2 regions of the Solibacillus sp. FSL K6-1554 genome follow, and region 2 is predicted to be linked to the other one. Evidence: riboswitches for the same ligand, from Rfam matches in the RefSeq annotation. Region 2 holds a riboswitch; the other holds the start of a gene.

Region 1 (16,669 bases), 810 kb from region 2:
CCTTTGGCTTCGTTTTATAAGCCCCTTGCCGGTTGTATTATTCGTATAAAAATTAACCAAATCGTTCATACTCTAACATAGACTTAAATTATTTATATACCATAAATTACTAATAAATAATATAAATGGTTGAATGAAGAAGAGGAGAGGGATACGATGTGGTTTAAGAAAAAGGAAAAATTTCGTGAAGTTAGTTCCTCTCCCGCTACTCAGATTCAGGAAGTGGTTGACATTGAAAATAATCTGATAAAAACAAATCTTCAACAAAACTTACAATTTATAAAAGATGCTCTTGGAACCAGTTCGGATATTGTCATCCGTGAAATTCTACTTGGTAAAGAAGAAACGATAAAAGCAGGTATTATATATACGGACGGATTAACCGATACAACTTCTTTACAAAACTTTATACTTGAAACGCTGATGCTGGATATAAAGGAGATTGAATTACTGGGAAAGACTCTCCCTCAGAAAAATCTTATCAGCGTATTAAAAGATGTCGCCATGACAGTAGGAGATATTAAAGAAATAGGAGACTTTGATGTTCTGTTTACGAATCTATTGTCAGGGGATACGATTATTTTAATCGATGGCTATGATCAAGGCTTAACTATTTCCAACAGGCAATGGGTCGAGCGTGGGGTAACGGAACCAGTGGCCCAGACAGTAGTTAGGGGTCCGCGTGAAGGTTTTACCGAAAATTTACGTGTCAATACTGCGCTGATCCGCAGGAAAATAAAAGATCCGAACTTTTGATTGAGTCAAAAAAGATTGGTACACGAACGAAAACAAATGTTGCTATAGCCTATATCAACGGTATTGCAAATGACGAAATAGTAAAAGAAGTTAATTTACGTTTGGATCGAATAATAATTGATGGAATTCTGGAAAGCGGAAATATCGAGGAATTAATTCAGGATACGCCATATACACCTTTTCCTACTGTCTTTAATACAGAAAGACCGGATGTAGTAGCCGCAGCACTACTCGAGGGGCGCATAGCGATCATTGTAGATGGAACACCCTTTGTGCTGATTGTTCCAGCATTATTCATCCAGTTTTTTCAATCTCCGGAAGACTACTATGTTCGGACGCTTATAGGGAGTCTTGTTCGGCTCCTGCGTTTTTTATCATTTACAATTACATTGCTGGCACCTGCATTATTTATTGCAATCACGACGTTTCATCAAACGATGCTACCACCTGCACTCCTTATCAGCCTTGCAGCTCAGCGAGAAGGTGTTCCATTTCCGGCATTTGTTGAGGCACTAATAATGGAAATAACGTTTGAAATATTACGCGAAGCTGGTGTAAGGATGCCTCGTGCGATTGGTTCAGCAATGTCCATTGTTGGGGCATTTGTGATAGGTACAGCCGCTGTGGAGGCAGGAATAATTTCAGCCATGATGGTAATCATTGTTTCAATTACGGCTATATCCAGTTTTGTTTCACCTTCTTACGATATGGCGATTGCTACAAGGATACTCCGCTTTGCATTTATGGCTTTAGCAGCATCATTTGGTCTCTATGGAATTACTATTGGATTAATCGCTCTAATTTTACATTTATGCAGTTTACGCTCGTTTGGGATACCTTATATGTCACCGGTTGCACCATTTAATGTTTCCGATCAAAAGGATACGTTTATTGTATTTCCGCTCTGGAGCTTGTTGACTCGACCCCATCTAATCAGTCAAAAAAATAGAGTTAGGCAACAAAATCCATCCTCTGCAAAGCCAGCACCTCCAAAAAATAAGGAATGAGAGGGATTTAAACGATGAAAAAGTACATGTTTATTCTCATAATCCTTAATTTCATTCTTACGGGATGCTGGGATAAGAGGGAGTTAAACGAGCTCGCAATTACGCTGGCATTGGGTATTGATAAAGTGGAGGGTGAGGATGAATACGAGGTAACCGCACAAGTAGTAGTACCTTCTGCCGTTTCCATGAAAGACGGGACAGGGGGCACAGCAGTTACACTTTTTACAGAGAATGGTGAAACAGTTTATGAAGCACTCCGTAGAATGACAAAAGTCTCGCCAAGGAAAATATATCCCGGACACCTTCAAATGCTGATCATTGGTGAAGAATTGGCTAAGGAAGGAATAGGTGAATCTTTGGATTTACTCGCAAGGGATTGGGAACTTCGACCAGACTTCTATGTTGTTGTTGCTAAGGATGTAACCGCCAGAGAAATTCTGAATGTCACAACAGATTTGGAAAGCATACCTGCCAGTAAAATGTTTGCAGGTCTAAAAGTATCGGAAAAGGCTTGGGCAGGTACGTATGGAGTTACTTTAGATGAATTGATAGTGGATCTTATAAGTGAAGGTAAAGAAGCCGTACTAACAGGGATTCAGTTGGCAGGAAACAAACAAATAGGATCCACTCAACAGAATATAGAATCCATTTCTAAGCCTGCTCAAATCAAATATGATAATTTAGCCGTATTTAAAGAAGATAGGCTGATGGGCTGGTTAACTGAACAAGATAGTAGAGGGTATAGCGGTATTACCAATTCAGTTAAATCAACCGTAACATCAATATCTTGTCCTAACGAAGGGAAATCTACCATTGAAGTGACTAACTTCCATTCTAAAGTCGAGGGAAATATAGTCCATGGAAAACCCGAAGTAAATATCCATACGAAAGCAGAGGGGAAGGTAGGCGAAGTTAGATGTAAAATTGATTTAAAGAATCCGGAAGCCATACAGGAGCTTGAGAAAATTTATGAAAAAGAAGCGACAAGAATAATAAATGAGACAATCGATGTGCTACAACAAGAATACCAATCAGACATATTTGGATTCGGTGAAGCAATCCATCGTTCCAACCCGCAAGAGTGGGATCAGATTAAAGAAAACTGGGACGAGGAATTTTCTGACTTAACAGTGAATGTTAAGGTAGATATGAAAATTCGCCTTACAGGGACGGTAAATAGTTCATTTTTAGAAAAGATTAAGAATTAATCGCCATGTGAAAACAATGGGAGCGCTTGAAGAAGTATTGCTAAAGAGTTGTTTGTTTAAAAGATCCCTCAGTGGAAGGCGGGTAACGCATGATGCAAAATATTAAAATAAATCCATACCAATTTATGGTTTTAGTTGTGTTGTTTTCAGTTGGTACAAGTATCTTAATTGTTCCGTCATTTTTAGCTTCCGAAACAAAACAAGATGCTTGGATTGTTGCAATACTCGGCACAGCAATTGGATTAATCGTAATATGGTTATTTTGCTTAATCGCACAATGGTTTCCGGACCTTACTTTTGTTCAAATGATGGAAAAGGTTCTGGGGCGCTGGCTAGGGAAAGCTGCATCTCTTTTATTTGTATTCATGTCTTTTGTCTATACCGCAATCCTACTATATTATTCAGGGACCTTTTTGAACACTCATTTAATGCCAAATACGCCAATGGTCGCTTTAAATATCCTTTTGGCTATTATTATTGTGATGGGTGTCCGTTTAGGATTAGAAACAATTGCACGTTCTGCTGAAGTATTAATTCTTATTTGCTTAATATTTTTTCTTTTTTTAGTATTTTTCATTTCTCCCCAAGTCAATTTTGATAACTTGCAACCCGTATTTGAAGCCGAACCTAAAAAAATTGTTCAGACATCCTTATCTTTTATAGAAGTAACTTCGGTCAATGCCATTGTGTTATTAATGATTTTTCCTGCCTTTATTAACACAGGCATTAAAGCTAAAAAGTTCTTTTTGATTGGGAACTTATTAGGTGGAATTGTCATTATTATTTTTACGTTTTTATGTGTAGCAGTATTAGGGGCTTATAATACTGGAATAGAGCTATATCCGGGCTATGCATTGGCTAAAAGGATTAACGTCGGTGAATTTATACAACGGATTGAGGCATTAATGGGCACACTTTGGATTATCGCACTTTATTATAAGGCAACCATTTATTTTTATGTTACTGTTTTAGGTTTCGCGCAAATATTCAATTTAAAGGATTATCGCCCGTTAACGATACCTTTTGGAATCATTGCGGTAGTCATTTCGATTGTAATTTTCCCGGATGTTATTTACCAGCAGCGGTGGAATACTACAATAGGTTTAATGTTCTCCTATACAATTGGTATATTCTTACTTCTTTTACTGATAGTAGTGTATGCCATCCGAAGAAAACAATTAAGGAAAGTACCTGAAGAACCTTAAGTGGGAGAATTGATGCAGGCACATCACCAACAATTGAGCGCGCTTCCGACAGGGAACAGTGCTCCTTTTTATTTGAGTACGATTTATGTCTACCGGATCGATTTCTGAAGATTCTATATTTTGTTATGATATACTTAATCAGTAAAATAATTTAAGAATAAAAGGGGAGTACCAAAAATATGGAATTCATCACACTTAATAATGGAATAAAAATGCCGATTGTTGGTACAGGTACAAATACGTATGGTAAAGAAAATAAGGACTATAACGGAGCATTAACAAATGAAATTCCTGAGCTCGTAACAGCACTTGAGTTAGGATATCGATCAATAGACGCTGCGATTAGTTATAGAAACGAAGAGCTTGTAGGGGGAATTTTAGCAGAAAGTACAGTACCGAGAGAAGAGTTGTTCATTACAACGAAAATTCCGGCGAGAGAAGAATATGTTTCGTCAAAGGAGTCGACTCGAGCAGCAATCGATAACAGTCTAAAAAATTTCCAAACAGACTATTTGGATCTGCTTCTGATTCATGCACCAATCGAGGACAAGGAACAGCTTAAAAACACTTGGGAAGTTTTTGAAGAATATTACGAAGCAGGAAAACTGAAAGCAATTGGTGTTTCAAACTTCAGAAAAAATCATCTGGATGAATTGAAAGAATTCGCGAAAGTGAAGCCAGCCGTTAATCAAATACAAATCAACTTAAAAGAAAAGAACGAAGACCTTCTTGCTTTATTACAAGACGAGGGCATTACACCTGTTGCATGGGGACCGATGAAAACTGAAGCGCATCAACAAGAAGTATTGGATGAAATCGGTAAAGACTATGATAAATCGGGTGCACAAGTTTTATTGAAATACCAAATCCAGCGCGGTGTTGTCGTTATTCCGAAATCACACAACCGTGTGAATCAGGCAGCAAATCTGGATCTATTTGATTTCGAATTAACTGCAGCAGATGTCGAAAAAATTGAAAACCTGTAATAAGTCACTACCATTTTAATCATACCAAACAAGCGTCTCCTATTTTGGAGACGCTTGTTAAATATCTACCTTTGTTAATAGGCCACTTATTAAAAATACAAGCCCCAATGAAAAACATGGCAATAAACAGTATGACCATCACGCCCATTCCTGCAAAGCCTACCCCGGCAAAAATTGCGAAACAAATACCAATTGCCCAAGAAACAAACGGGTTTAACACAATCATGACCAGGATACCCCATACAATCCGATTTCTTCTTTTAGATTGATTTTTTGTTAACACCCGGCCAGTTGCTGCGACAATAACTATGATTAATAATGCGACTCCCAAGGCCTTTTACCTCCTAATTTTTTTCGCCTATACTATACGTATATAATTGGCGCCCTACAACGTAAAAGATTACATATAGTGGAATTAACAGTTCATCGTGAAGTAACCAGTCCTCTAAAGTATTCGGCTGGAATTGCCAAAAGACAATCATTTCATAGACGAATGTCGGTACGATAAAAATCGAGGTCACATTCAGCCATTTTGTTTTGTAGGCCTTTTTCGCTTCGTTGTATAATAGCTCCCATATTCCGAAAACGACTGTACAGATAAAAAGCAACGTCAAAACTACATCGGTGGAAATAGGTGAGTCGTTACGTGGCTCCAGCCATTTTGTAATAAAGTGGGAGCTCAAACATAATGTAAACGTCGTAAATATAATCGCCGCACAAAAGCGGATCCATTTATAATGCGGAAACAATACTTTCTTCATTTCTCTTTCAATGTGATGCGCTTCACCGAACGACTTTATAGCGAGTTGAATGGCTTGTTGTTCTGAATAGCCAACCATTCGTAATTCATCGATATATTCCAAAATATGGTTTTCAAATTCTTCTTTCATCAATGCCCGTTCATCATCATGGATTGGCAAATTTGCTATAATTTTTTCAACATATTGTTTAACGACTTCCATACAATCCACCTGCCGTTCGTTTGATTAAACGGGTCAACTGCTCCCAGCTTGATAACTTTTGCTTTAATTGTTCACGTCCAATATCCGTAATGGCATAGTATTTCCGGCGTTTTCCGGAAGTTTCATCTTGCCAGTAACTCGTCACAAAACGATGCTGTTCTAAACGCTTTAACGCTGGATATAACGTTCCTTCATTCATCGAATAGGCTTCATCGCTTAAAACGCGAAGCTGCTTTGTCATTTCATAGCCGTATCGATCCTGTTCTGCCAGTAGTGATAACAGTAAAATATCGATACTCCCTTTCATCATTTCTTTCTCCATTTTTTACAATCACCGACTTTAAATACATATTAATCCAATGTACATCGTATTACAATGTATAAATGAAAATCTGTTCGACGAATGATTCCATTCTGTCAGTATGAATAATATAAAATGGTTATTTATGTTAAGGTATAGAGAATAAAATAATTAAGAGAGTGAATACCCAGCTGCAATAGAGAGTGTAAAAATGAAGTATGACTAGAAATTCTTGTTATTACAAAAACTATACAAAAACGTACCTAATCTAAAATATCGATTCGGATTATTTGGTAGATAGAAAGGAAGGCATCCATTGTCAAAAGGGCTTATTCATCATATCGAATTATATGTTTCAGATTTAAAAACTTCCATTAACTTTTGGGGATGGTTGTTAGAAGAATTGGGATATGAGTCTTATCAATCGTGGGAAAGTGGACAGAGTTGGAAAATCGGAGAGACCTATATCGTTTTCGTGCAAGCAGAAGAACGGTTTATGGATATTCCTTATCATAGATGCCGGGTAGGTCTAAATCATTTGGCTTTCCATGCAAGTTCGCGTCAACAAGTAGATGAGATGACAAGAAAGTTAGCAAGTAAAGGTGTTAATATCCTTTATACTGATAAACATCCCTATGCAGGAGGGGAAAATTATTACGTTGTTTTTTTTGAAGATCCGGATAGAATCAAGGTTGAACTTGTAGCACCATGATTATGCCGCCGGTTTTAGACTCATGAAAAAAGGAATACCTACTGAATGTTAGGTATTCCTTTTCACACACTTATTAACGAAATCTATTCTTTTCGCATAATAAAGCTCAAGTGCCTGCCGGTTGAGCGGTCTTGGCGATGGGAGAATCCGTCCTCATCCAAAAATGTGCACATTCGGTCAATCGAAATGTTTTCTTCAGGCACACCTGCAAGCATGCACTGTGTTTTCACGGTTAACTGGTTGTTGATATGGAATTTGCTCGTTTCTTCATTCCAGTACATAAATTCGTCCGCATAGCCGAGTGCTTTGAATTTTTCCTGGACATCGGCATCCACTTCGAATTTCTCTTGGCTGATTGCTGGCCCGATCATTACTTTTAAATCACGTAAATCGCAATTTTCCTCTTGTTGTAAATATTGAAGCAACTTTAATGTAATTTCTTTAATCGTCCCTTGCCATCCAGAGTGCACAGCCCCGATGACATTTGTTTTTTCATTATAAAATAAGACCGGTACACAATCTGCGGTAAAGCTTGAGATCACAACGTTCGGTTCGTACGTATACAATGCGTCGGTATCATGTACAGCAGTTGTATTGTCGGTTGCTCCTTTGCCGATTTCCGATTTTTCCACACGAAAGAAGTTGGCACTATGTGTTTGATTGGCGCATACAAACTCTGATAATTCGGTTTGCAGCAGTGAGGCAAGCTGTTGGCGGTTTTCGATAATATCAGCTTCGTTTTTGCAAACATGGAGTGCCATATTGTTGTCCTCGGCTAATGCTGGATCTTTTAATGTAATGCCTAGTACGCGTTTTTCATTATTTTCATAAAATTTTACCTTCATTTTATCACCCCCTGTACTATACCCGTAAATGCAAATTTTGTATAGGCAAATAGTGTTTGGTATAATGATTGGAAATAGGGGGAATGTGATGAAGAGTTGGCAAATCATTTTAACCGGTTTTTTACCTTATGTCATGGCGGTCATGGTTTTTATTGCATTTTCATTGCCTTATATAAATGAATCGATCACATTCGGTACGGCCATGTCCATCATTATTTATGTTTTGCCGATTTATTTTTTTGTCGTGATTCCCTGGTATTATGTGCTGTACTTCATGCGTAAAAATTACAGCAAACTGGCACTTTACTTAACAAGCTTTATTTTTTGTATTCTGCAGCCAATCGTATTCGGATACTTTATGAAAGCACCGGTCGGCAGCGCGTATTTTTTATTTTTTGTATCACCACCGTTTATAGTTGGCATAATGGTTAGTACATTGTGTATTAACTGGTTTTATAAAGAAGATTTGAAGCAGACGACAAATGGAAGGGGAGAACCGATTGGAATTGACGATTGAATGGCGATATATCACAAAGGCTAAGCAGGAAATTACATGGCGAAGTGAGGCAATTCCTGCAGCGCATGCCTATACGCTTGTACTGGATATGGAAAATACGGGTCGCACAAAAAAAATTGTGATGACGGATGAACATGACAGTACATGGACATTAAAAGAGCTGAAAAAATATTTAAAATCACTTGAAACAGAACCTACCGAAGTGGAAGTATATTTTGATGGCGGTTTTAATAGAGAAGAAAAGCTGGCCGGTTTAGGGATTGTCGTCTATTATAAACAGAATGGCAAAAACTATCGCCTGCGGACGAACCAGCTGGCGGAGTATTTAACATCAAACAATGAAGCGGAATATGCGGCATTAAATCTTGCGGTTGAACAGCTAGAGGAAATGGGTGTCCATCATCAAAAAATAAAGGTTTACGGCGATTCGCAAGTCGTCATTAATGAAATGAACGGCGAATGGGCAGTAACCGATAGTGTTCTCACAACATGGGCCGATAAAATCGATGCAAAGCTCCAAAAACTTGGCATTCGACCGGAGTATCAATATATTGACCGCAAACTAAACGGTGAAGCGGATCAGCTTGCTAATCAGGCACTACAGGAAGTAGAAATATACGCGGATATTGATATACGAAAAAGTAAGAAAAGATAGATGAAGGGGGATCTTTATGATTCGTTCTGTTGGCACAGGGAGTTCAAGTTTAAATAATCAGACACGTCCCCGAAATTTACAGCAACTAACTACAGCCTTTCCGAAAATCGGAGAAGAACAAGGTGTCGCACGAGAGCAGGAAAAGCTCCGAACAGGTGAGGCCGAAAGAGGACCAATCATGGTTGGAGTCAAACCGAAAGCACAGCTGAAATCCATCTTTGATGAACCAAATGGTGTCGTGAAGCTGAATGCGGACGGCGACAAGTTGGAAGTCAGCAAGCGAGCGATTTTACTCGCAAAAGAAGTACTCTATATTTAATGAAAAAGCTCCGCAGGGAAAATATCCCGGAGGAGCTTTCGTTTTAGCTATTATTATTGTTTTTCAAATGCACGTTCACCAGCAATACCGGGTTGCGTTAATTCGAATGGATTTAAGATAATATCAAGCTGCTCAAGTGTGAAATAATTGTACATTAAGCAAAGTTCGCGTACAGATTTGCCGCTATGCAATGCTTCACGCGCAATTTGACTTGAACGCTCATACCCTAAATGTGGAGCCAGTGCAGTAATAACACCGATTGAACGCTCAACAAAATCATGCAGACGTGCTTCATTCGCTTCGATATGGTCCAGGCAGTATTTTGTAAATACTGTGAAACCGTTCGTCATAATTTCAATCGACTGAAGCAGATTAAATACTAGAACCGGTTCCATTACGTTAAGCTCAAATTGACCTGCTTCTGATGCAAGTGAGATTGTCACGTCGTTACCGATCACTTGGAAAGCAATTTGGTTAATTACTTCCGGCATAACCGGGTTTACTTTACCTGGCATAATAGAAGAACCTGGCTGGCGTTCCGGTAAGCGAATTTCTGCAAATCCGGCTTTTGGACCTGATGCCATTAAGCGTAAGTCATTACAGATTTTCGACATATTCATCATAGCGATTTTTAGCATTGATGATACTTCTGCATACGTATCGGTATTTTGTGTACCGTCGATTAAATTCTCTACTTTAATAAACGGGAAGCCACTGTAAACCGCAATGTTTTCCACAGCTAATTTCATATATTCTGGATCTGCATTTAAGCCTGTACCGATTGCAGTTGCGCCAATATTGATTTGCAGCATTGTCTGCTGCGCTTTTTTGATGCGAGCAATATCACGAGAAACAACGGCAGCGTATGCACCAAATTCCTGACCTAAACGAACGGGTACAGCATCTTGTAAATGCGTACGTCCCATTTTAACGATTGAATCGAATTCTACTGATTTTTTGATAAAGCTATCACGCATCATTTCCATTGCAATAATTAGATTATCTAATGTAGAAACTGTTGCGATATGGATAGCCGATGGGAATGCATCATTTGTTGACTGCGCCATATTGACATGGCTGTTAGGACTAATGATTGAATAAGTACCTTTTTCTTCCCCTAAAATTTCCAGTGCACGGTTAGCAATTACTTCATTGGCATTCATGTTCATTGAAGTGCCTGCTCCGCCCTGAATTGGATCTACAACAAACTGGTCATGTAATAGTCCTGAAATAATGTCATCGGATGCTTGTGCAATTGCATTGGCAATTACCGGATCCAATTTACCGATAGCGGCATTTGCAAGTGCCGAACTTTTCTTTACGATGGCAAATGCACGAATTAATTCAGGGTGCATTGTCATTTTAGTAATCGGGAAATTTTCTAATGCACGAGTTGTTTGAACGCCGTAATAAACGTCCTTTGGGATTTCTAATGTGCCTAAAAAGTCTTTTTCAATACGTGTACTCATTTGTACAAACCCTCCAAGAGAATGGTGTAATAGTTGGATAAACAACTACATTATACGCCATTTTATGATAAAAGCTTACTTGCTGAATTATTAGTTTATTTAACATAATCTTGTAAGTTTAAATTAACCAATAGTAACAGATAAAATGTGGGAAAATCGAAACTTTTTTATTTTTCATCCGACTAATTATGTAAGAAACGAGGTGATGGACATTGAAAAAATGTTTTAGTTGCATGCTTGTCATGGGACTGATCTTTCTACTTGCAGCATGTAATACGAAAGAGCAAGCAACCTCATCCAATTCGACCGACCCTGTTGAGGAAGAAAATCAAGTTGAATATGAATTACTGTTTCAATTAGATTCGATTCCCCCTGAAGTTGGTACGAGTATTTCAATCGTGCAGGATGAAAAGCTTTATACGACGTGGGCCGATATTTTTGGTTTTGAATCGATTCCGCCCATCGATTTTGAAACAGAAGAAGTGCTGTTTGTCACAGGGTATTCAGATGGCTGTGGAAGAGAACTTGAAAAAATCGAAAAAGACGGGAATACATTAGTTATTACTTTAAATTATCCTGAAGATATTCGCGAGAAAGACATCGCCTGCACAGACATTGCTTTAGACAATACGTATGTTGTCAAAATGAAAAAGTCAAACACAACAAAAGGTAAGCTGATCGATATCAATCGAACAACATACGAAGAAGATTTAACAGTACAGGAAAAACTGCAGTAAACGAAAACAGAATTACGAGGGGCTACCAATTCCTCTATATGAAATATTACACTGAAAATATTGAATTTTCGGTGTAATATTTTTTTAGTCATGAATCTTCTGCAAGATGAAAACATTATGTTGGGAATAAGGTTAAATTGCTATTTACATAATAACTGACTACGATTATCCATTGTAAGGCGGGCATAAAATTGATAGTATGATTATCGTACAATAATAGTATTGAACGCGAGCTATAGGAAACTGGAAGATGCCAGATGACCTATAGGCAACTAATTGCATACATATCAAGCGTTGATCGTCGTGGATAAAACTACTGGCGGGAGCAGTTTCTGGAGAGAGCGCGTATACCGCGTCGCCGAAGGGTTCATAATCTCAGGCAAAAGGACAGAAGAGTAATGAGAGACGCTTTTCCTTAAAAATTGGTGTATGTAGCATCCACTGTTTGAAAAAGAAAAGCCCTCGATAGATGTCACAGATTTTTTGGAATCTGGACGCGATTTCGCAGAGGCGAGATCGATTATTCTTAGACACAGGGACTGGCACATAATCAGTCCCTGTTTTAATTTTCCAGAAAAAATTACTTGATGGACCGCGATGAAGTACTTATTATTTTGCGCTGTGTAAACAGACAAAATACTTATCCTTTGGAGGAATCGTTTTGGAACAACAAGAATTAAAGCGCGATCTGAAAAATCGACACGTTCAGTTAATAGCGATTGGAGGAACAATCGGAACGGGGTTGTTTTTAGGGTCAGGTAAAGCGATCTCACTTGCAGGACCTTCTATTATCTTTGCATATTTAATCGTTGGTATCGCACTATTTTTCGTCATGCGTGCACTTGGCGAAATGCTTTTATCAAAAGGCGGCTATGCATCGTTTACCGAGTTCGCCACTGAATATTTAGGGGATTGGGCAGGCTATATTACGGGCTGGACATACTGGTTCTGCTGGGTTATGACGGCAATGGCGGATATAATCGCTGTCGGTATGTACACGCAATACTGGTTCGACATCCCGCAATGGGTACCGGCTATCGCATGTTTAGTAGTTTTACTTATTTTAAATTTATTAACGGTCAAACTGTTCGGAGAGCTGGAGTTTTGGTTTGCGTTGATTAAAATCATCACAATTGTTGCATTGATTGCAATTGGAATTATATTGTTGATCATTGGTTTTGAAACAGATACAGGCAAAGTTGCCGTATCGAACCTATGGGAGCACGGAGGGTTATTCCCGAATGGGGCATTTGGATTCTTAATGGCGTTCCAGATGGTTGTCTTTGCATTCGTTGGGGTTGAATTAGTAGGGGTAGCTGCTGCTGAAACGGCAAACCCTAAAAAGAATATTCCATCTGCAATCAATAAAATTCCCGTACGTATTCTGCTGTTTTATGTAGGGGCATTATTCGTCATTTTAACCATCAATCCTTGGGATACATTAAGCGCTGCAAGTTCACCATTCGTTCAGGTTTTCGCATTGGTAGGTATTCCGATTGCAGCAGGTTTAATTAACTTTGTTGTGCTGACATCAGCTGCTTCTGCAGGGAATAGCGGGATGTTCTCAACGAGCCGTATGCTGTACAGTTTAAGTAATAATAAACAAGCACCAAAAGCATACGGTAAATTAAACAAAAATGCGGTGCCGCAAAATGGTCTGATATTTTCTGCGGTCGTCGTTTCGATTGGGGCATTGCTTAGTTATTTCATGCCGGACGATGCATTCAGTATCGTGACAACAATTAGTGCAATTTGTTTTATTTGGGTTTGGAGCATTATTCTGATTTCGCATATCATTTACAAAAAGCGTCATCCGGAATTACATAAAACTTCAGTTTTCAAAGCGCCATTAACACCATTCATCAACTATTTAGTATTGGCATTCTTCTTATTTTTACTAGTCATTATGGGTATTTCCGAATCAACGAGAACATCTCTGCTGTTAACACCGATATGGTTTATACTGCTGTTTGTTCTTTATAAGGTTCGAAAAAAATAACAGTAAACCGGGTTTCCATCGAGGAAGCCCGGTTTTTTCTATTAGTTTATTTTCCGCAAAAATTGGCTTCTTGCTTCTGAGAAGATTTTATTGTCACATGAATCACAGGAAAATTTCCCCTGCATATTCCGTTTGTAATTCCGGTATTTTACCGTTCCTTCTATTAATAAAAATGGTTTTTTACAGCAGTAGCAAATTGTTTCATACGTAATCATGTTAGCTCCTCCTTTACAAAAAGTGATTTATTGTATAACAGGTGGAAATAGACGATACATGCGATGACAGCGCCGATAAAGGCAAAGAGGCTAGTTGTCAGCTGAATTGTATAGATTTCCGCCAAATATCCAATGATCAAGGTTAAGGTAATTTGCATTACGCTTTCTATCAGGCCAAGCGAACTGCCGAACCGTCCCATCAATTCGGTCGGAATAGTCTGCTGGTAAAAGGTCGCGTAGCCCGCATTGCTAAATGCCATAAACAGTCCGAGCAATATGAAAGCAGCGACCGCAATCGTCAAATTAGGCGAGAAATAAAATGTGAAATAGGATAGTAACGTACATGTAAACCCGATGCCAATGTATGAGACGAGTGACAGACTATTGACGAATCGGGCAGCCAAATAGCCGCCGACAATGGCACCGATTCCCGTGATACCTACAATGATTCCGTAAACTGAATCCGTTACTTGATGAAAATCCTTCAAAAACGACATTTCCTGAGAATCAAGCGAATAGCAGATCATTAAAGCTGTTGAATATAAAATAAAGAACTTCAGTACCGCTTTTCGTTGCGAAATGAAAGTCCAGACGATTGAAAAATCTTCACGGATGACAGCGGGTGTCAGTACAGTAGCGGTACCTGCCGATTTCTGCTCAACATTCGGCAATAAAAACATCATGAACGCACTGAACAGCAGCATGACACCATTCACCCACATTGCCGCAGCAGTACTGCTTATGGCGATAATGGCACCGCTTAAAGCAGGTCCAATCATAAAGCTTCCCGAGCCTAACATGCTGTTGATCGCATTAAACCGAAGACGATCATTTGGCAATACAAGTTTTGTAATCATAAATGTGCTGCTCGGATTGGCAAAACAGACGGCGACATTTGCCAAAAAGATAAAACTGTATATAAGCCAGATTTCCGAAAGCAGCGGCATCAAACACACAAGACCTGCGCGGAAAACATCACAAATAATTAAGATGGTTCTTTTATTGGCTCTGTCTACGATCGAGCCTGCAAAAAAACTGCACATAATGCGGGCAATCGGGCCAATGATATAGATACCCGCAACCGCAGCCGGGGATTCGGTCAAATGCCAAACCGTTAAATTGAGAGCGATCAAGTAAATCCAGCTGCCCAATTTTGATGCGCCAAACCCAAACCATAAATAGAAATATTCTTTACGTAACTTCATCTCATCACCCCTTAGCTGCTCATTCGTTGACGAACTTTTTCACTCGCTTCCAATGCCTGCCTGTAGCAATGACTTGCCTGTTTATAGGCGTGGAGCTGCTCATAAAACTGTCCCCATAATGGAGCATAGAACAGAATTAGCGAATAATACTGCTGTTCATCGAAATGGGTAAAAGCTTCATCCTCCAGTAATTTCAATCCGCGGATCGTATGTGCTGTATCAACCGCATACTGCAATAACCTCCGCTGATAAATATGATGAGGGACAGTAAACCGAATTTCTTCATAGCGATTAAAGAGTATTTCCAGCTGATCGAAATCCTTTTGTACAAAGCACGTACGCATCCAGTTGATCGCCGAATGCACGTCTTCGTCGTATTGATTCGCCAGTTCATAATGTTTGGACGCTTCCGGGAAATTTACCTGGCATTCAAAACAGTAGGCTATGTTGTTATGCAGTGAGCTCCATTGCACCGGTGTTTGGATGGACTGGACATTTGACAGTAATTCAAGTCCTGCTTCAAACTCCTGAATAGCTTCACGGAATCGGTGCAAATCATTAAAAATTACACCTTTCATTGAGTAAAGTTTCAACTGAAACAACGGTTTATACTGGTGGATAAAAAATTGTTGTGCCAGTTCAATATGTTCAAGCGCTTTGTGCAACTTGTAGCTTCGATGATTCGCAAAAGCGATATGATAATGGTAGTTAGCCAGCTCAAACGGGTGGGCATTCGATAAATATTGCGCAAATTGATTTTCCGCTTCTTTAAGGGATAACTGTTCAAATTCGTGAAAAGAAAGATGGCCGAACGCCCTAATCGCTACGAATAGCTGCGTGATCCGATCTTTTTTCCAGCTGACGAGCGGCTCGACTTCATTGAGTATTGTTCTTGCATCATCATCTTCTTTTATTGAGTACAGGAAACGTGCATATACAAGCTTTGCCATCAGCTGCTGTTCAAAAGGCTGCTCATCGTTTTGGATATCGGTCAATTGTTTAATTTCATCGGATGTTAGCTCGGCATTTAATAATAGTTTTTCGTATAGCTGCTCCAAAAAAGCGGTTTGGTTTTTCAATTGTTGTTCGAGCTGGTTGAAATCGATGCCTAAGTTTTCAAACAGCTGCGCATAAATCGAATGTTCTGCTATAACAAGTCCGTTCTCAATTCGGCTTAAATAGGAAGGGGTACAGATGCCGAATGCCACGTCATCTTGTTTCCGCTTCTTTTTTTGACGATAATATTTTAATAGCTTTCCCCAAGCATGTTCATTGTTTTCCATAAAAACACCTCATAGTTAGTTTACCAAAATACAAACCGGGAATATTGCGAATTTTCTTTAAAAAAAGCACAATTAACGCTGTGAAAATGGTAAACTTACACAAATCATTAAAGGATTAGATATTTTAATTGCATATTCTGAAATAGCTCTATATGATAAGAAAATAAAAAAGGGTTTATTGTTTTAAATGGGAGCTTAGATTGGAGAGATAGTAATGTTCTTTTACGAAGTAGATAATGAAATTCAATTAAAATTGATTACACAAAATGATGCAGAAGAAATCTTTGC
Region 2 (16,669 bases):
TAAATAGCGGCCCGTTAATTCATGCGGATTCACATCTTCTTCCAGACCTAAGTTTACAAGCTCCGGGCGTGGACGTACATGCATTTTTTTGAACGCATGGCCTTCTGCTGGATCAATTTTGAAAACAATCCCTTTAAACAATGGATGTGCTTCCATCATATCGATATAGCTTTGTGTTTGCTCAATCGTACCAGACACTGTACCGTTAATCCCTTCATGGGCTACTAAAATACGTCCTTTTAAACCAATTTCCTTACAAGCAGCTAAATGCTCTTCTGAAAAAGCAGCTGGATCTTCAATCGTTGTGTAATGATAATACAATAATACTTGATAATTCATTTTTTTCACCTATCATTCAATATATTTGCAGGATATACCTGATAGTTTAAAACTACCTTACAATGATACGCGATTTTCGATAAATTTACCATCATTAATTATTAATTAGGCGGAGGTTATTAGAAAAAATTAACTATTCTTTTCAGTATTAGTATAATAGATGCAATATGAATCAGAATGGAGAGATTTTAAATGGGCTTTTTCAGCTTTGCACTTCTAGTCATTATTACTTTTACCGCTTTGGCAATTGAGAGGATTTTAAAAGATATACGAACTCAGAACAACGAAATCATTGAACTATTATCAAAAAGTGATGCGGATAAACAAGAGTGAAACTGCAATCGATTAAATGGGTTGGATCATCTCTACTCTATTTCCGAAAGGGTCTCTAAATTCAAACCGTTCATAATGAGGAATAGGTACTGAATCCAAGATCTCAATATCATGTTCCATCAATACTTTTTTCCAATAAGAAATATCTTCAACTTCGTAGGCAAGATGTGCTTTAGTTGTTAGCCGACTAAAGCCTTCTTCTGTCCCTACATGTACTTCCTGATTCCCTACTTGCAGCCAAAAGCCTCCTCGCCCTTGTAGTGCAGAAGGTTTTGAAATTTCATTTAGACCTAATACTTTGCAGTAAAACTCTTTCCCTGCTTCCTCAGTACCTAGTGGAATTGTTATTTGTGCATGATGTAATCCAACAATCATTTGCTTTCCTCCATTTCTTCCTCTTCTTCCATTATCTTACTTCAATTATGACATTAATAAAATGATAGGTTATTTATGTAATTCAATAATTTTTTCTTATCCTTCTTAACTGCTAATTTAATTTTTTACAAATACTAGAACTTAGGGATCAGGCATAAAATTTTTTTAATATATTTCTGCTACTTAAATACCATTAAATAGAATTAAATGGTATAATATGTATCGGAGTAGAAATACATTCTTTTCATCATATAAGGGTGAGAGTGTTTTTGTACTAACTTAGAAGCCATTGCGGAAGGATATAACATATGACAACAGAAGTTTCCATTTTACCTATTCAATCTGTTTATTCAATTGACAATCGAACTATAACAGCAGAAATTCTGCATGAAGAACCGCTCATTGTAAAGTTTTTAAATGTTTTAAGTGATGAGGAATGCCAGAATTTAATCGATTGTGCTTCTTCGCGTTTGGAAAGATCCAAATTAGCAAAAAAAGAGATAAGTTCAATTCGTACGAGCAGTGGTATGTTTTTTGAGGAAAATGAAAATCCGCTTATTTCCGAAATTGAAAAACGGATTAGCAGCCTGATGCACCTTCCAATCGAACATGCTGAAGGTCTACAAGTTTTACATTATGAACCGGGTCAGGAATTTAAAGCACATTTTGATTTTTTTGGTCCAAATCACCCTTCGAGCAGTAATAATCGCATTAGCACGTTAGTAGTCTACTTAAATGATGTGGAAGAAGGAGGCGTTACTACGTTTCCGAATTTAGGTATTGTAAATGTACCAAAGAAAGGTACAGCGGTTTACTTTGAATATTTCTACAATGATCAAAAATTAAATGAACTTACCCTTCATTCTGGTGAGCCAGTAATACAAGGCGAAAAATGGGTTGCTACTCAATGGATGCGGAAAAAACAAATCCGCGAACGTTTATAAGTCAAAATGAAGGAAATTATATAAAATACGATAGATGTGAAAGAAGTGACTTGCTATGGAGGAACTCCCAAACATACAAGAAAACAAATGGGATGACAGCCATCGCCCTTGGCCGCTGCCAAATTTACCTTGGGGAATGAAGCAAACATGGAGCGATCTGTTATTCGCCCATTATCCGGTGAAATACGAGGTTTTACGGAAGTTAGTTCCAGAATCGATGGAATTAGATACTTATGAAGATGTGTGCTGGGTTGGGGTTGTCCCTTTTCGTATGTCAGGTGTGAGGTTTCGAGGGTTGCCGCCAATTCCCGGTACCGCTGAATTTCCGGAACTGAATGTGCGTACCTATGTGACGATTGATGGAAAGCCCGGCGTATACTTTTTCAGTTTGGATGCGGATAATTGGCCGGCTGTAAAAGGTGCCCGCACATTTTTCCATTTACCTTATCACTATGCAAAGATGGATATTAAAAACTTTGGTGATACAATACTGTTTGAAAGCAAAAGGCGCAATCGATCAGACATTGTATTCGCGGGCAGCTATAAACCCGTTTCCTCACCATTTATTGCGGTAAAAGGCTCCTTTGAGGAATGGATGACTGAGCGTTACTGCTTCTACACATTAAATGCTTCAGGTCTCCCGGTACGCTGTGATATTTTGCACCACCCTTGGATTTTACAAGAAGCAGAAGGCGAAATCACCCTTAATACAACGCTGTCCAAGCAAGGGATTATGGTGGAAAGTGATCAGCCGATCCTGCATTTTTCAAAAAAAATTGACGTTCGTGCATGGCCATTAGTACATCCTGCTACCGGACGACTGCATTTTTAAATAAAGGGAAGATCGTCAACTTTTCCGAAAAGCAAAAACGCAACCCATATTATATGAGTTGCGTTTTTTTATTTTATAAACCGCATTTCAGCTGTGCACCACAGTTTGTACATGTGTTACACCCGCCCATTTCTTCTACCGTACCTTGACGGCAAACCGGGCATGTATTGCCAACTTCCGAACCGATTGTCACGTCTGTATCTGTTAATGGTTTAATTGTATCCACTAGCACAACTTGACGCTTCACTTGGTCTTCTGATTGTTTTAATTCTTCAAATTCCAATTGCTCATCTGAATTTGCCTCTTCAGCTTTTAATGTTAATACTTGTGTGTCACGAGACCCATCGACATACACTGTACCACCCTTTGCACCGCCGCGGTATAGACGCTCGTACACTTTTTGCACTTGCTCTACTCCATAGCCTTTTGGCGCATTTACTGTTTTGGAAATAGATGAATCAATCCAGTTTTGAATAATACATTGAACATCTGCATGGGCTTCCGCAGAAAGCTCCATTGAAGATTTGAACCAGTCCGGTAAGTTATTTTCATCCACACCCGGGTTGGCATCTAAATATTCTTTTACGATTTCAGCTTTTACTTCAATAAACTTCCCTAGACGACCTGAACGGTAGTAAGTGAAGCTGAAGTAAGGTTCAAGCCCTGTTGCAACTCCGACCATTGTACCTGTACTCACTTTTGTTACTCTCTAATTTTAGAGGGCGGGACTATTATCACCCGCTCCATATGTCGCCATATGGGTCAGACTATATCATCAACCATTCTAGAATGTCTCTTTCGATGACACGGGAATTCACATAGAGAAATTAAATTTGAAAGCTGATTCGCTTTCTTCCAATCCCCGTTAAATTGTTTAAAAGGAATAATGTGATGTACGGAAAGCTCTTGTCCATACTCTGCTTCTGTAATTCCGCAATCCTGGCAAGTATACTCATCTCTTGCTCTAACCTTCCTCCGTTGGCTATACCAATTAGGTCCATAATATGAAACCTTACCACCTGTCCATGTACCACTGTTAGCACCAGCAAACATTTCTTTCTCCACATAATAAGTGGACATACATGCTACAGTACAAAAGTTTAATTTTCTAATAGTAGAGGGAGTTTTTTCAAATTTCTTAAGACAATTACTACAAGAAACAATAATTCGATTACGATATTGTTCCTTTCCTCTAATACCATTAGCTTTTCCTAAACATTCCTTAGAACAAAACTTTGCTGTATGCTCACGATTTTTAGGCACAATAAACATCTGATGACAGGTTAGACATTTAACTTCAACATCTTTTCTTAAATGCTGATTAAATAAATGACCATTTTGTATTTGATATAGTTTTTTGCAATTTATATTGCAAAAGTTTGTTTTATTAATATTAGAAGGTTTCCTCAATATTTGTTGTTTACAATAAGAACATGGAATCAATATCTTTTTTGACATTTCACTCCAAATTTGAGGCGGATTACTTTTTTGATACTCTGTTTTACAGATTCTAGAACAATATTTCTTCCGATCAAATTGACTGGGTTTTACATTAATTTCTTTTCCACAATTAAGACAATTCTTTTTCATCGAATCACCCTTCAACTGTTTTATTAATTATAAAACAAGAACGAATGTTCGTAAAATAATGGTGCTCGGCGTGTAGTCGTTGAGGGGTCAGCCACGACTTCCCTGCGGATTGTCTGGTAGATAAATTCTTATCAACACTTTTACATTTTTACCTTTATGGTGCTGGCAAAGCTAGGTAGTAAAAGATACGCCAGGGTTTCCCGCATATAGCCAAGTTTACGCTACATTTTTACAAATGTACGGGGCAACTTGTTTACCCGTAGGTGCAACCGTCAATAAATGCGAATTACGAATACCATTTGCCACAATATTTTCGCGAATATGCTGTGGCATTTTTTTCATGAAGCCTGTGTTAATAAATGCTTCACGCAAACGTGCTGTTTCTACTTCTGTCTGTCCTTCAAGGAATGGGAAGCTGCCGCGCTCTGTAGCCAGTTCAACCGACTCTTCATACGCTGCAACTGCAATTGTCTTGAAGATTTCATCGACTAGCGCATTACCTTCTTCAGAACCGTACTCTTTTTCACAGTAAATCAATAGATCGGCAAGGCCCATTACACCAAGCCCAACTCGACGTTCACCAAGTGCCTGCTTTTTGTTCTCTTCGAGGAAGTACGGTGTTGCATCGATAACATTATCCTGCATACGTACGCCAACTTTGACCGTTTTGCGCAATGCATCAAAATCAACTGTTTTCGTTTCTTTGTTTGCAAACTTCGCCAAGTTAACGGCAGCCAAGTTACAAACGGAATATGGTGCTAATGGTTGTTCTCCACACGGATTTGTCGCAACAACTTTCTGACCGTACGCTTTTGCGTTTGTCATATCGTTTGCGTTATCAATGAAGAAAATACCCGGTTCTGCTGCATATGTTGCGCAGACGTTGATTAAATTCCACAGTTCTTTTGCTTTGATTGTGCGATACGTTCGAACTGGGTAACCAAGTTTCTCCCATTCACGAACGTCACCGACTTCATGCCATTTCTCGTTGTAATCCAGCATTTGTGCAGGTGTGTAGTTTTCTACATCCGGGAAGCGTAATTCGAAGACCTCATCGTTTTCCACAGCATCCATAAACTCTTTCGTTAATGTAACCGAAATATTTGCACCTGTTAAGAAATCCGGATTATGGACTGAGTAAGTTCCGCCATCGCGTAGCTTCGTTTCAGCGTCACGAATAATCGCTTCGTTAAATCCGCCAAAACCTTCAATATTTTTATAGTTCACAATGCCTTGATACATCGCATCTTCCTGCTGTGTTAAAGGCTTGAATTTCAATTTTTCTTTTGCTAGACGAATAATTGATTCATCTTCTGTATTCTCGATTAAGTAACGGAGAATACGTGGATTTTGCATTTTTGAAATGATAAATTCCACAATATCCGGATGCCAATCTGCCAGCATAATCATTTGAGCACCTCGGCGACTCCCACCTTGCTCAACAAGATGTGTCAGCTTGGCAATATCGTCAAGCCAGCTTACAGATCCGCTTGATTTACCGTTTACACCGCGCGCCAATGTGTTGCGCGGGCGAAGTGTCGATCCGTTCGTCCCAACTCCACCGCCGCGACTCATAATTTCCATTACCTGCTTACGGTGATCACTGATGCCTTCACGCGAATCAGCGACAAATGGCATTACATAACAGTTGAAGAAAGTTACTTCTGTTTCCGAACCTGCCCCATAAATTACACGGCCTGCAGGGATAAAATTCATTGACACAAGCTCTTCATAAAACTTTCCGAACCATTCTTTGCGCTTTTCTTCTGTTTTCTCAACTGAAGCTAAGCCTGTTGCATTACGTTTTGCAATTTGCTCATAAAAAATTTCGAGCGGCTTTTCAATAATATCCAATGAGCGTTCAATAATACCCGTCTCTTGTTCTTCGCCTTCCAATACATGACGGTAATCTTCATCAATTTTAATAAGAGCGGTATTCTTTTCCGGATTAATCGAATGAATAATGCCAAGTCCACGCGCCGGGAATTTCGGATCTTGTTTCACTGTCAAAACAACAAAATCCCCCGTTTTTAATGTTTTCTTTTCCGTATCTTTAAAAGAATAACGGTCAATCATAACAAGACGTGATACACCTTTGTGCGTAATTTGCATATCCGGTGTAATCGGGTGCACTTGAGGAAATTGCTCAATATCTTGATTTAATTGATTGACTTGGATGGATTGTTCTAAAACACTTGCCACCGCGTAAGCCCCCCTTTGGACGATTTAATAATTTTAAGATTCCCTTCATGAATGTAAACTAAACACATTTTATACCATATATTGTGCTTATTTCTTAAATACCATTCTATATGTTGGGTTATATAATTACACTTAAAAAAGATTACAATAAATCTTTTTTTCAAACAAGGGGTTGATTTTTTTTAGTTTTTGTTAAATCCACCTATACCAACGTTTCGGGTATAAAAATTTTTTTATAAAAAATCAAAACACACGTTCGCAATCTATTTTTTGAAATTCCATTCATCTGTTAAATATTTATTTTGCATTAATTGTTCTACATATTGTGTTTGCTGCTCCGTTAATTCATAAGGAATCAGTTCTATATCCAAAGCTATCTCAAACCCTTTAGAAAATGCATTCACACATTGCTCGATTGTAAATGGCGTATCGACAAACTGATTCATCGCAACGGCTTTCTCGGGTAATTTTTTCCGCATTTTTTCTTTAGCTTCGGCTGTAGCAAAATTAAACACTGAAAGCAGCAGCTCTTCGTTCAGGTCCAATAAAATGGCTCCATGCTGCAAAATTACGCCTTTTTGACGTGTTTGTGCACTGCCCGCTACTTTTTTTCCTTCAACTACTAGCTCATACCAGCTTGGTGCATCAAAACAAACCGCGCTTTTCGGTTTCTTTAAATCATCCAGCTGTTCTTTCGTCTCCGGCACACTAAAATAAGCGTCCAACCCTAATAGACGGAACCCTTGTAAAATTCCTTCGCTAATGACACGGTACGCCTCTGTAACAGTCTCAGGCATATTCGGGTAGCTCTCTGTCACAATCACTGAATATGTAAGCTCCTGGTCATGTAAAACAGCACGTCCGCCTGTAGGACGACGAATGAAACCTAAATTTTGCTTTTTTACGGCTTCTAAATTAATATCTTTATGTACTTGCTGAAAATAACCGATTGATAATGTTGCAGGGTTCCACTCGTAAAAACGAATAACCGGCGGGATTTCCCCTTGGCTATGCCAATCTAGTAACGCTTCATCTAATGCCATGTTATAGGCTGGGCTGCATGGCCCCGAATTTATAAAATACCATTGTTTTTTCACAATTTCTCGCCTCCACCAATTCATTTTAACAAACTCGCTCGACTAACTCTAGTTCATCTCTTATAATAGTAAGTACAGAAAGAAAGGGGCAATATCGCAGTGACAATTTTATATACGATACTAATAATTTTAGTAGTCATCGTTGCTTACGTAGTAATCAACTCTATGCGCTTAAAAAAATCCGTTACAAATTTAACACAGGAGCAATTTATCGAAGGGTACCGTAAAGCCCAATTAATCGATTTACGCGAACCCAAAGAATTTGAAGCAGGACATATTTTAGGTGCACGAAACATTCCGATGACGCAACTTAATACACGTCATAAAGAAATCCGACCAGACCTGCCTGTATACCTTTACTGCCAAAACTCTGGCCGTAGTGCACGAGCAGCGCTGACATTAAAGAAAAAAGGCTATAGCCAACTGTATCAGTTACAAGGCGGATTCAAAACTTGGACAGGTAAAGTTAAATCGAAAAACTAATCTTAAAAGTTCTCTACAGTGTAGAGGGCTTTTTAATTTTCACTCACCGGCAGTATCGTTCATAATTGTCTGTTTTTCAATAGTTTCTTCTATTATATACTGACACGTTAGAAGTCTAACCTTATTCAAAGAAAAAAGGCCAGAAAACAGCTCTGACCTTTTTTGTCACAATTTATGAAATTGTGACTTCTTCTTTTTTAGTATAACGTAACACCGGTGTACGGGCAGCACGTGTTTCGTCTAAACGGCTGATTACTGTAGTATGCGGTGCTTCTTGAACGATCGATGGATTATCGATTGTTTCTTGAGCAATTTGAATCATTGCATCACAGAATGCATCCAATGTTTCTTTCGATTCTGTTTCTGTTGGCTCGATCATAATTCCCTCTTCCACGTTTAACGGGAAGTAAACTGTTGGTGGATGGTAGCCAAAGTCAAGAAGGCGTTTTGCGATATCCAATGTACGAACACCTAATTTTTTCTGACGACGGCCTGATAACACGAATTCGTGCTTACAGTGACGGTCATACGGTAAATCAAAGTGCTCTTCCAAGCGGCGCATCATATAGTTTGCATTTAATACAGCATATTCTGTTACAGCCTTTAAGCCATCTGGACCCATTGAACGGATATACGTATATGCACGGACATTAATGCCGAAGTTTCCGTAGTATGGTTTCACACGACCGATTGATTGTGGACGGTTATAGTCGAAGTGGAACGTGCCATCTTCTTTTTTCACTAATACCGGCTTCGGCAGGAATGGAATTAAATCCGCTTTTACTCCTACAGGACCTGAACCCGGACCACCGCCACCATGTGGACCTGTAAATGTTTTGTGTAAGTTTAGGTGAACACAGTCAAAGCCCATATCGCCAGGACGTGCTTTACTCATAACAGCGTTTAAGTTTGCGCCGTCATAGTAAACCTTACCGCCGACACCATGCACGATTTCAGCCATTTCTAAAATGTTTTCTTCAAATAAACCTAAAGTGTTCGGGTTTGTCAGCATTAATGCTGCTGTATCCGGACCGACAACACGGCGTAAATCTTCAAGATCCACTAAGCCGTCATCACCTGATTTAATTGTGATTGTTTCAAAGCCTGCAACTGTAGCAGAAGCCGGGTTTGTACCGTGAGCCGAATCCGGTACAATTACTTTGTTACGGTGACCTTCACCATTTGCCTCATGGAATGCACGGATCATCATTAATGCTGTCCATTCACCATGTGCGCCTGCTGCTGGCTGTAATGTTACTTCATCCATACCTGTAATTTCCTGAAGGGATGTTTGAAGATCATATAATAATTCCATTGCACCTTGTACTGTTGACTCATCCTGTAATGGGTGAACATTGGCAAAACCAGCGTAGCGTGCAACCGTTTCATTGATTTTCGGATTGTATTTCATCGTACATGAACCAAGCGGGTAGAACCCTGAGTCTACACCATGGTTACGGCGTGAAAGTGCTGTATAGTGACGCATAATATCTAATTCTGCAACTTCCGGCAATTCAGCCGCTTCTTGACGTACTAACTCTTTTGGAAGCAGTTCTTCAAGATCAAAATCAGGAACATCCAATGGCTCTAAGTTGTAGCCGACACGACCTGGTTTTGTAATTTCGAAAATGAGTGATTGGTTTTCGTTATGCATTGTAAGCCCCCATTTCTGCAACTAATTGCTCGATTTCTTCTTTTGTACGGATTTCCGTAACAGCAATGAGTGCATGATTTTCTAATTCAGGATAAACACGACCTAAGTCAAAACCGCCGATAATGCCTTTTTCGATTAATGCTTTGTTTAGCTCTGTCACATTATGATTTGTCTTAACGACGATTTCGTTGAAGTGTGCGCCTTGATAAACAACTTCAAAACCAGCTGCTTCAAAGGCATTTTTAGCAAAGCGTGTCTTCACGATATTTTGTTTTGCCATTTCCTGCATACCTTGTTTGCCAAGAGCTGTCATTGCTACTGAAGAAGCAAGTGCAAGTAATGCCTGGTTAGAACAAATATTAGATGTCGCTTTGTCGCGACGGATGTGCTGCTCACGCGCTTGTAATGTTAATACATAACCACGGCGACCCTCTTGGTCTACTGTTTCCCCAACAAGACGGCCAGGTACTTTACGCATTAATTTATTCGTTACCGCGAAATAGCCACAGTGTGGACCACCGAACGCTTCAGCAATTCCGAATACTTGTGCATCCCCAACTGTAATATCGGCACCTAATTTTCCTGGAGGTGTTAATACGCCAAGAGCTAACGGGTTAGCAGATACGATAAACAATCCTTTTGCATCGTGTGTAATGTCTGCAAGCGGCTGTAAGTTTTCAATTTGACCAAAGAAGTTTGGATATTGAACAATAACACCGGCTGTTTGATCATCGATTAAGCCTTTTAATGCTTCGATGTCTGTCACACCGTCTTTTGCAGGAATAGTAACAACTTCAATTGATTGTCCTGTTGCATACATTTTCACAACATCGTGATATTCTGGATGGACAGTTCCTGAAACGAGTAATTTACCGCGACGTGTATGGCCTGCAGCAAGCATACCTGCTTCTGCCAATGCCGTACCGCCATCGTACATAGAAGAGTTTGCAATATCCATACCTGTCAGTTCCGCAATCATCGTTTGGAATTCAAAAATAGCTTGAAGTTCACCTTGAGAAATTTCCGGCTGATAAGGTGTGTAGGCTGTATAAAACTCTGAACGTGAAATAACGTGATCGACAATTACCGGTTTATAGTGATTGTAGACTCCTGCACCTAAAAATGAGACATTACTTGCTGTATCTTTATTTTTTGAAGCAAGTTGTGCCAGTTCTTTCATTAAAGCAGCTTCAGACTTTGCAGGTTTAATATTGTAGCTTCCTTGGAAGCGAACTTTTTCAGGAATATCCTCGAAAAGTTCATCAATTGTCGCAACCCCGATACGGTCTAACATTTCTTGTTTATCTTGTTCCGTCATTGGTAAATAACGATGTTTCATTGTTAACCCTCTTTTCAAAAGTTTTATCCCGCAATTAACGGGTAGATTGAAGTTTCACTTTATTTTGCACGCTTGTAAAATGGTGTTTCTACTACAACTGCTTTTGCTCTATTTTTTCGTACTTCGATTTCTAATTCAGTTCCAACTTCCGTGAATTTTGCGTCAATTAAAGCTAAACCGATATTGCGCTTTGTCATTGGTGACTGAGTTCCTGTAGTTACAAAACCAATCTCTTCACCATCTTTAAATACTTTATAGCCATGACGGGGAATACCTTTATCAATCATTTCGATACCTACAGATTTACGTGTTAGGCCATTTTCTTTTTGGTCAATTAATGCTTGCTGACCGATAAAGAGCGGATCTTTCGCCAATTTCACGGCAAAGCCAATCCCTGCTTCAAGTGGTGAAATTTCTTTTGAAATCTCTTGGCCATATAATGGCAGGCAAGCTTCAAAGCGAAGTGTATCACGAGCGCCTAAACCGGCTGCTACTACACCTTGGTCTTTTCCTGCTTCCAAAATTTTGTTCCACAAGTCAACAATCGCTGCTGGAGCTCCGTAAATTTCAAATCCGTCTTCTCCCGTATAACCTGAGCGCGAGACAAGAACCGAATGTCCGCCTACTTCTACATTGTCCTGGAATTTAAAATATTTGATTGCCGTTAAGTCTGTTGCTGTTAATGTTTGCAGAACTTCCTGTGATAAAGGTCCTTGCAAAGCGATTTGAGCGTAGTCATCTGACAAATTCGCCACTTTGACATCCCCTTCGACATGCTGCTGTAACCATTCGAAGTCCTTTTCAATATTCGCTGCATTGACACATAGTAAATAGCGATTATCTTCCAAACGGTATGTCAGTAAATCGTCCACAACACCGCCATCTTCATAGCAAAGTGCACTATATTGCGCGCCGCCAATTGCAATTTTCGAAATATCATTGGAAAGCATCTTTTGTAAATAAACAAGTGCATCCGGGCCTTCTACAATAATTTCCCCCATATGGGATACATCAAAAAGTCCTGCGCGGTTACGTACCGCATCATGCTCCTCTTTGATCGAAGAAAATTGTACTGGTAACTCCCAGCCGCCAAAATCAACTGTTTTTCCACCATACTTTGCATATTCGTCAAAAAGTGGTGTGCGCTTTAATTCATTTGTCATGTTCATTTCCTCCTTTAATTATGTATGTTCGTTTTGCAATGCAAAGGGGAAAGCAACATTACACCTATCAAAAGTGTAAATCTATCTTTTTATTAGAATCATCAGAATATTAAAAGCCGATTTATCCACAAAAAAAAGACAGACGAATCCCCTTTAGCGAGATTCTCTGTCCTGGCACCTGAAAGTTACACCTGAATTTGATCCTCTATCACAATTTAGGCTTTCCCCTTTGGTGGCTGTTTGTAACAATAGCTATTACAGCACTCTCCAGAGTTGCGTCCAATACGAGTCTTTTTGCCTGAGAGATTCATAGCTTAGCTATTTGCTCCTTCGGCGACGTGACATCACGTTCTCTCCCCGTATCATCATCCGCGTTAGATTATTTACTTCATGTTATTGCTCTTCTTAGCAATATCCTAACATTGAATATAATGCAAACGCAATCTTTTTTTATTTTTATTCAAAATACGAACATTAAGTTTAATTATCGAAAAATCATTCGCCTTTAAGACGTTTTACTTGAAACCCGATATACTCGACAATTTGTCTTAATGTTCTTCCGGCTGTGAGTACTTGTATATGGCCAGCTAGTCGATAACTCCTTCTGCGTTGGTGATACAGATTTTCCAATTCTTGTTCCGATGACGATTGAACAATAGGACGGTTTTTATCATTCCGAATCCGCATATAAATATCTTCAAATTTAGCATCAAGAAAAAATACGAGCCCTGTCTGGCGCATAATTCTCCTGTTTTCTTCATTGACGGCTACCCCACCGCCTGTAGCGATAATGCATGCTTCATCACGAAAATTCTTTAAAAATTCCGTCTCGATTTTTCGGAAGTGTGCTTCGCCGTATTTCTCAAAAATTTCAGGAATTGTCATACCCTGCTGACGTACAATTTCGTGATCCATATCGTAATACGGCATTTTCAAGAAAAAACTTAAACGTCTACCAATCGCACTTTTTCCGCAACCCATAAATCCTACTAAATAAATTTTACGCATGCTGTTCACCTTCTTCTAATTACGGACTACTTTATCAATTACACCTCTACCTATTCTTTCGTTTCCATTTTGCGTTTTAACACAAATATTTTTGTATCAAACAAAACCGCATGATGTGACATTTTTTCGACTTTGCAAAAAGAAGTCGAACTTTAAGGTAAATTTAGTATATTTATCGTAGCACGAACGTAAATAGATTCCAATGAATTATATACTTTTATTTGCGCAAAATATGCATTTGTATAGAAAACAGCAGCACCAGAAACGATGAACAATAAAAATACAGCCAGTAAAAATAATGCACCCTTCTCATTCTGGAGGCAATGGCAATACGAGATCTCTTTCTCGCTTTGTTCCATTTTTCATCACTACCCTCATATTCACTTCATTTTCAACAATCGTCAGTTCCCATTCCTTAACAAAAGGCAGCATAATCTCATTTCCCCCTTTATTCGACCTTTTACGCAAATGCTCTTCTGACTTATCAAAGACAAACAACCGCTCCTCGGGATCATTTAACATTTCCAATTGCAGCATATTAGAATTGAGTACCCTACCAGATGCGGAATTCATATTGTATTGATGAATATCATAAACGAACAATTCCCAGTTCACCTCATCTTTCATCTTCTCAAGCTGTTGAAGATCCCGAACCCATATGAGGATAAGTAGGCTAATTGCGGTAAAAAGCACAAACACGGTTAACTGAAACAAGCTTTCCAGTAGTGTAAACCCCCGCTCACTTAATGTTTGCTTGAAATTCATACACAAAGTTCCTCTTCTTTTTCATTGTTGTCATAACGGACGCATATTCGGTGTCCGTCGTAATTCCATTGAAACTGCATGCCATCAATTTGTTGTGTACCGGCTGATTGACCATACCTTTTATACTTCATCGCTCCTATATAAGCCACTTCCGCTGCATGGGCTTGTATTTTTTGTATCGCAATTTGCTGTTTCATATTAAACGTGAGCGGTATCATTGTCGACGAGAGGAAAAATAAAATGACGACTGCTAATAGTGTTTCTACAAGAGTTAGTCCTTCCTGGTTCATGAAAAACCTCCTTTTCCAAAATTCTGGCTTTCCCGATATTAATAGAATATTGATAGCTTTTATTCTCAAAATGATATGTCAGTCGTCCAAACGCCTGGACATTTCCTCTTGTATTAAATATCAGCCGGTTATTTGGAGTAGTTAAATACATATCTAGTGGCCGCGCTATTCTGTGATCGAAAACAATAGTAGAAGTATTGCGCTCTCTTACTTGAATCCGGTGACAATTAATAATTTCAAAGCTATGATAGGTTCCGGTCTCAATGGATAGTAATTGTGTCATGCGTATTAACATTTCGTTTTGGCTCATCACCTGTTTTTCTGTATAATCCATTAACGGCTTTTGTGAAAAATACAGAATCGCTGAATTGACTACTAAAAAAATAAAGAGAACGATAAGCATTTCCAGTAATGTAAAACCTTTTTCATCTGTTAACAGTGATTTAACTTTATGCATCATCGTTACGTTTCGCTGTTCGCCGGTCCAACGACTTTTCCGTCCACAATTTTAATTTCAGTATTATCCGGACATCTTAAATCTTCTTCCACAATGTAATCCTCTTCAATTAGATCTGTGACCGAAGACGGATATTCATTATGATTCAGTTTATATGCCTCTACCTGTCCTTGAAGCATCAAAATATAAGCATCACACCCTTTTTCATCAATTGATGCAAAGTGCTTTGAAACGTTTGGAATTGTGACTAATATTAAAATGGAGATGATTAATAAAACAACAAGCATTTCTACTAGCGTAAATCCTTTTTCATTCTTCATCTGTTCCACCCTTTCTTATATAAAATCAATGACATCATACATCGGAATTAAAATACTCAAATAGGCAGCAATAACACAAATGGCAATGATCACAAAAAGCAGCGGCTGAATAATTGCCAGTATTCGTTCAATTATCTTCTGTAGCTTTTCATCCAAAAGCTCACAATATAAAATAAGCTCCCGTCCTAATAAGCCGCTCGCCTCACCATGTGCAATAAAGTGCTCAAACTTCGGATAAAAGTAGCCGACGACTTCCACCGTCCGCTCCAATGAATCGCCAATAAGAATACGTTCTTGAAGTGAACCAGCAATATAGGCAATCTGCTTTTGGTGCTGTTGGGATTTTAAATGATCGAATGCCTTTTGGAGCGAGAAGCCAGCTAATAATAAATTGCCTAAATGGCGAGCAAACTGTCTCGTCAGAAAAAGTCGCCAAAAAAGGCCGATTAAAGGGAGCTTAAACAGTAGATGAAGCTGTAAATCGATTCGCTTCTTACGGATATAATAAACAAAAATGGAAAGAACAATGACCAGAACAATTCCAACTGCAATAATGTAGTCTGGCATATGGAGGAAAAACGTCGACCACTGAATGCTTGCGGACGATTCGCTATGGACGCGGGATGTAATAACAGAAGACATATTCGGCAGAAAGTATTTTCGAAAGGCTAAAAACAATATAATTAAAAATGTAAATAAAATGAGCGGATATGACATCACTTTTATTAGTTTCATTTTCGCCTGCTGTTGAAAAACGAGCTGTTTTGCAACAAGACCAATTGCTTCGCTTAGTTTGCCCGTCGCTTCCGCCAACTCAATAGATACTAAATATTGTGTATCAAGAGAAAGTAGCTGAAAAACTTGTGTTACACTACCACCCCCACGCAATATATTCGATATTTCCTCTTGGAGGGGCTCATATTGTTTTACATGATAGGGCAATAGCATTTCGATACTATGGGCAAATGTATAGCCTTCATTTAACAGTGTGGAAATTCGTTGGAGTAATGTAGGGAGCTCTGAGGACTTAATGACAGGTTTTTTAAATAAAGCAGCAGTTGCGGTATTTTTAAGGAGCGGTATATTCATAGTATTCTCCTAGAAGCTTTGCCCTTTGACCTGCCAATGTTTGATCAAACGGTAATGTAAAAGATCTATCTTGGATAATTGATTCAAAGGCAAGCTGTAATTGATCGTCAGTTAAAAATTCAAAAATCGCTTTATAGCCGTTAACCTCCGTTTCGATTAGCCGCTGTGAAACAACCGCTCTAAGCATCTGCCGCATCTCCTCAAGTGAAACCGATAAATCATGAAGCCGGTAAATACAGTTCACCGTATCCTTTGCATGTATCGTTGATATGACGAGGTGTCCGGAGAACGCTGCTTCTATGGCAACCTTTGCCGTTTCCCTGTCCCGAATCTCCCCTAACATAATAACTTCGGGAGAATGCCTTAAAATTGCTTTTAAACCTGCTGAA

Evidence for each region. A riboswitch is a leader RNA that binds a small molecule or an ion and turns the genes downstream of it on or off. The one in region 2 is predicted to bind glycine.
Region 1: it holds a riboswitch for glycine, as region 2 does, so the genes downstream of both, MHB58_RS08175 (amino acid permease) here and gcvT (glycine cleavage system aminomethyltransferase GcvT) in region 2, are expected to answer to the same signal.

Annotation. Positions count from the first base shown of each region.
Region 1 is NZ_JBBOSS010000001.1:1,675,539-1,692,207, forward strand. Features, by position in the region: partial or broken gene MHB58_RS08105 (spore germination protein) at 157-1,763, shown strand; gene MHB58_RS08110 (Ger(x)C family spore germination protein) at 1,778-2,971, shown strand; gene MHB58_RS08115 (GerAB/ArcD/ProY family transporter) at 3,061-4,176, shown strand; gene MHB58_RS08120 (aldo/keto reductase) at 4,356-5,162, shown strand; gene MHB58_RS08125 (hypothetical protein) at 5,182-5,493, opposite strand; gene MHB58_RS08130 (permease prefix domain 1-containing protein) at 5,507-6,124, opposite strand; gene MHB58_RS08135 (PadR family transcriptional regulator) at 6,111-6,446, opposite strand; gene MHB58_RS08140 (VOC family protein) at 6,742-7,137, shown strand; gene pgeF (peptidoglycan editing factor PgeF) at 7,221-7,982, opposite strand; gene MHB58_RS08150 (hypothetical protein) at 8,071-8,499, shown strand; gene MHB58_RS08155 (DUF771 domain-containing protein) at 8,483-9,154, shown strand; gene MHB58_RS08160 (DNA primase) at 9,171-9,473, shown strand; gene aspA (aspartate ammonia-lyase) at 9,527-10,942, opposite strand; gene MHB58_RS08170 (dehydrogenase) at 11,155-11,679, shown strand; glycine riboswitch at 12,002-12,080, shown strand; gene MHB58_RS08175 (amino acid permease) at 12,341-13,678, shown strand; gene MHB58_RS08180 (MFS transporter) at 13,890-15,098, opposite strand; gene MHB58_RS08185 (helix-turn-helix domain-containing protein) at 15,110-16,381, opposite strand; gene MHB58_RS08190 (GNAT family N-acetyltransferase) at 16,596-16,669, shown strand, end outside.
Region 2 is NZ_JBBOSS010000001.1:2,481,537-2,498,205, forward strand. Features, by position in the region: gene trhO (oxygen-dependent tRNA uridine(34) hydroxylase TrhO) at 1-339, opposite strand, end outside; gene MHB58_RS12340 (hypothetical protein) at 532-672, shown strand; gene MHB58_RS12345 (VOC family protein) at 685-1,047, opposite strand; gene MHB58_RS12350 (2OG-Fe(II) oxygenase) at 1,356-1,991, shown strand; gene MHB58_RS12355 (YqjF family protein) at 2,047-2,823, shown strand; partial or broken gene MHB58_RS12360 (response regulator SirA) at 2,897-3,517, opposite strand; gene MHB58_RS12365 (HNH endonuclease) at 3,586-4,413, opposite strand; partial or broken gene MHB58_RS12370 (vitamin B12-dependent ribonucleotide reductase) at 4,669-6,615, opposite strand; gene MHB58_RS12375 (lipoate--protein ligase family protein) at 6,879-7,658, opposite strand; gene MHB58_RS12380 (rhodanese-like domain-containing protein) at 7,812-8,195, shown strand; gene gcvPB (aminomethyl-transferring glycine dehydrogenase subunit GcvPB) at 8,368-9,849, opposite strand; gene gcvPA (aminomethyl-transferring glycine dehydrogenase subunit GcvPA) at 9,842-11,188, opposite strand; gene gcvT (glycine cleavage system aminomethyltransferase GcvT) at 11,248-12,351, opposite strand; glycine riboswitch at 12,516-12,624, opposite strand; glycine riboswitch at 12,628-12,720, opposite strand; gene MHB58_RS12400 (shikimate kinase) at 12,847-13,359, opposite strand; gene comGF (competence type IV pilus minor pilin ComGF) at 13,669-14,124, opposite strand; gene MHB58_RS12410 (type II secretion system protein) at 14,121-14,414, opposite strand; gene MHB58_RS20320 (prepilin-type N-terminal cleavage/methylation domain-containing protein) at 14,323-14,874, opposite strand; gene comGC (competence type IV pilus major pilin ComGC) at 14,877-15,191, opposite strand; gene comGB (competence type IV pilus assembly protein ComGB) at 15,207-16,280, opposite strand; gene comGA (competence type IV pilus ATPase ComGA) at 16,261-16,669, opposite strand, start outside.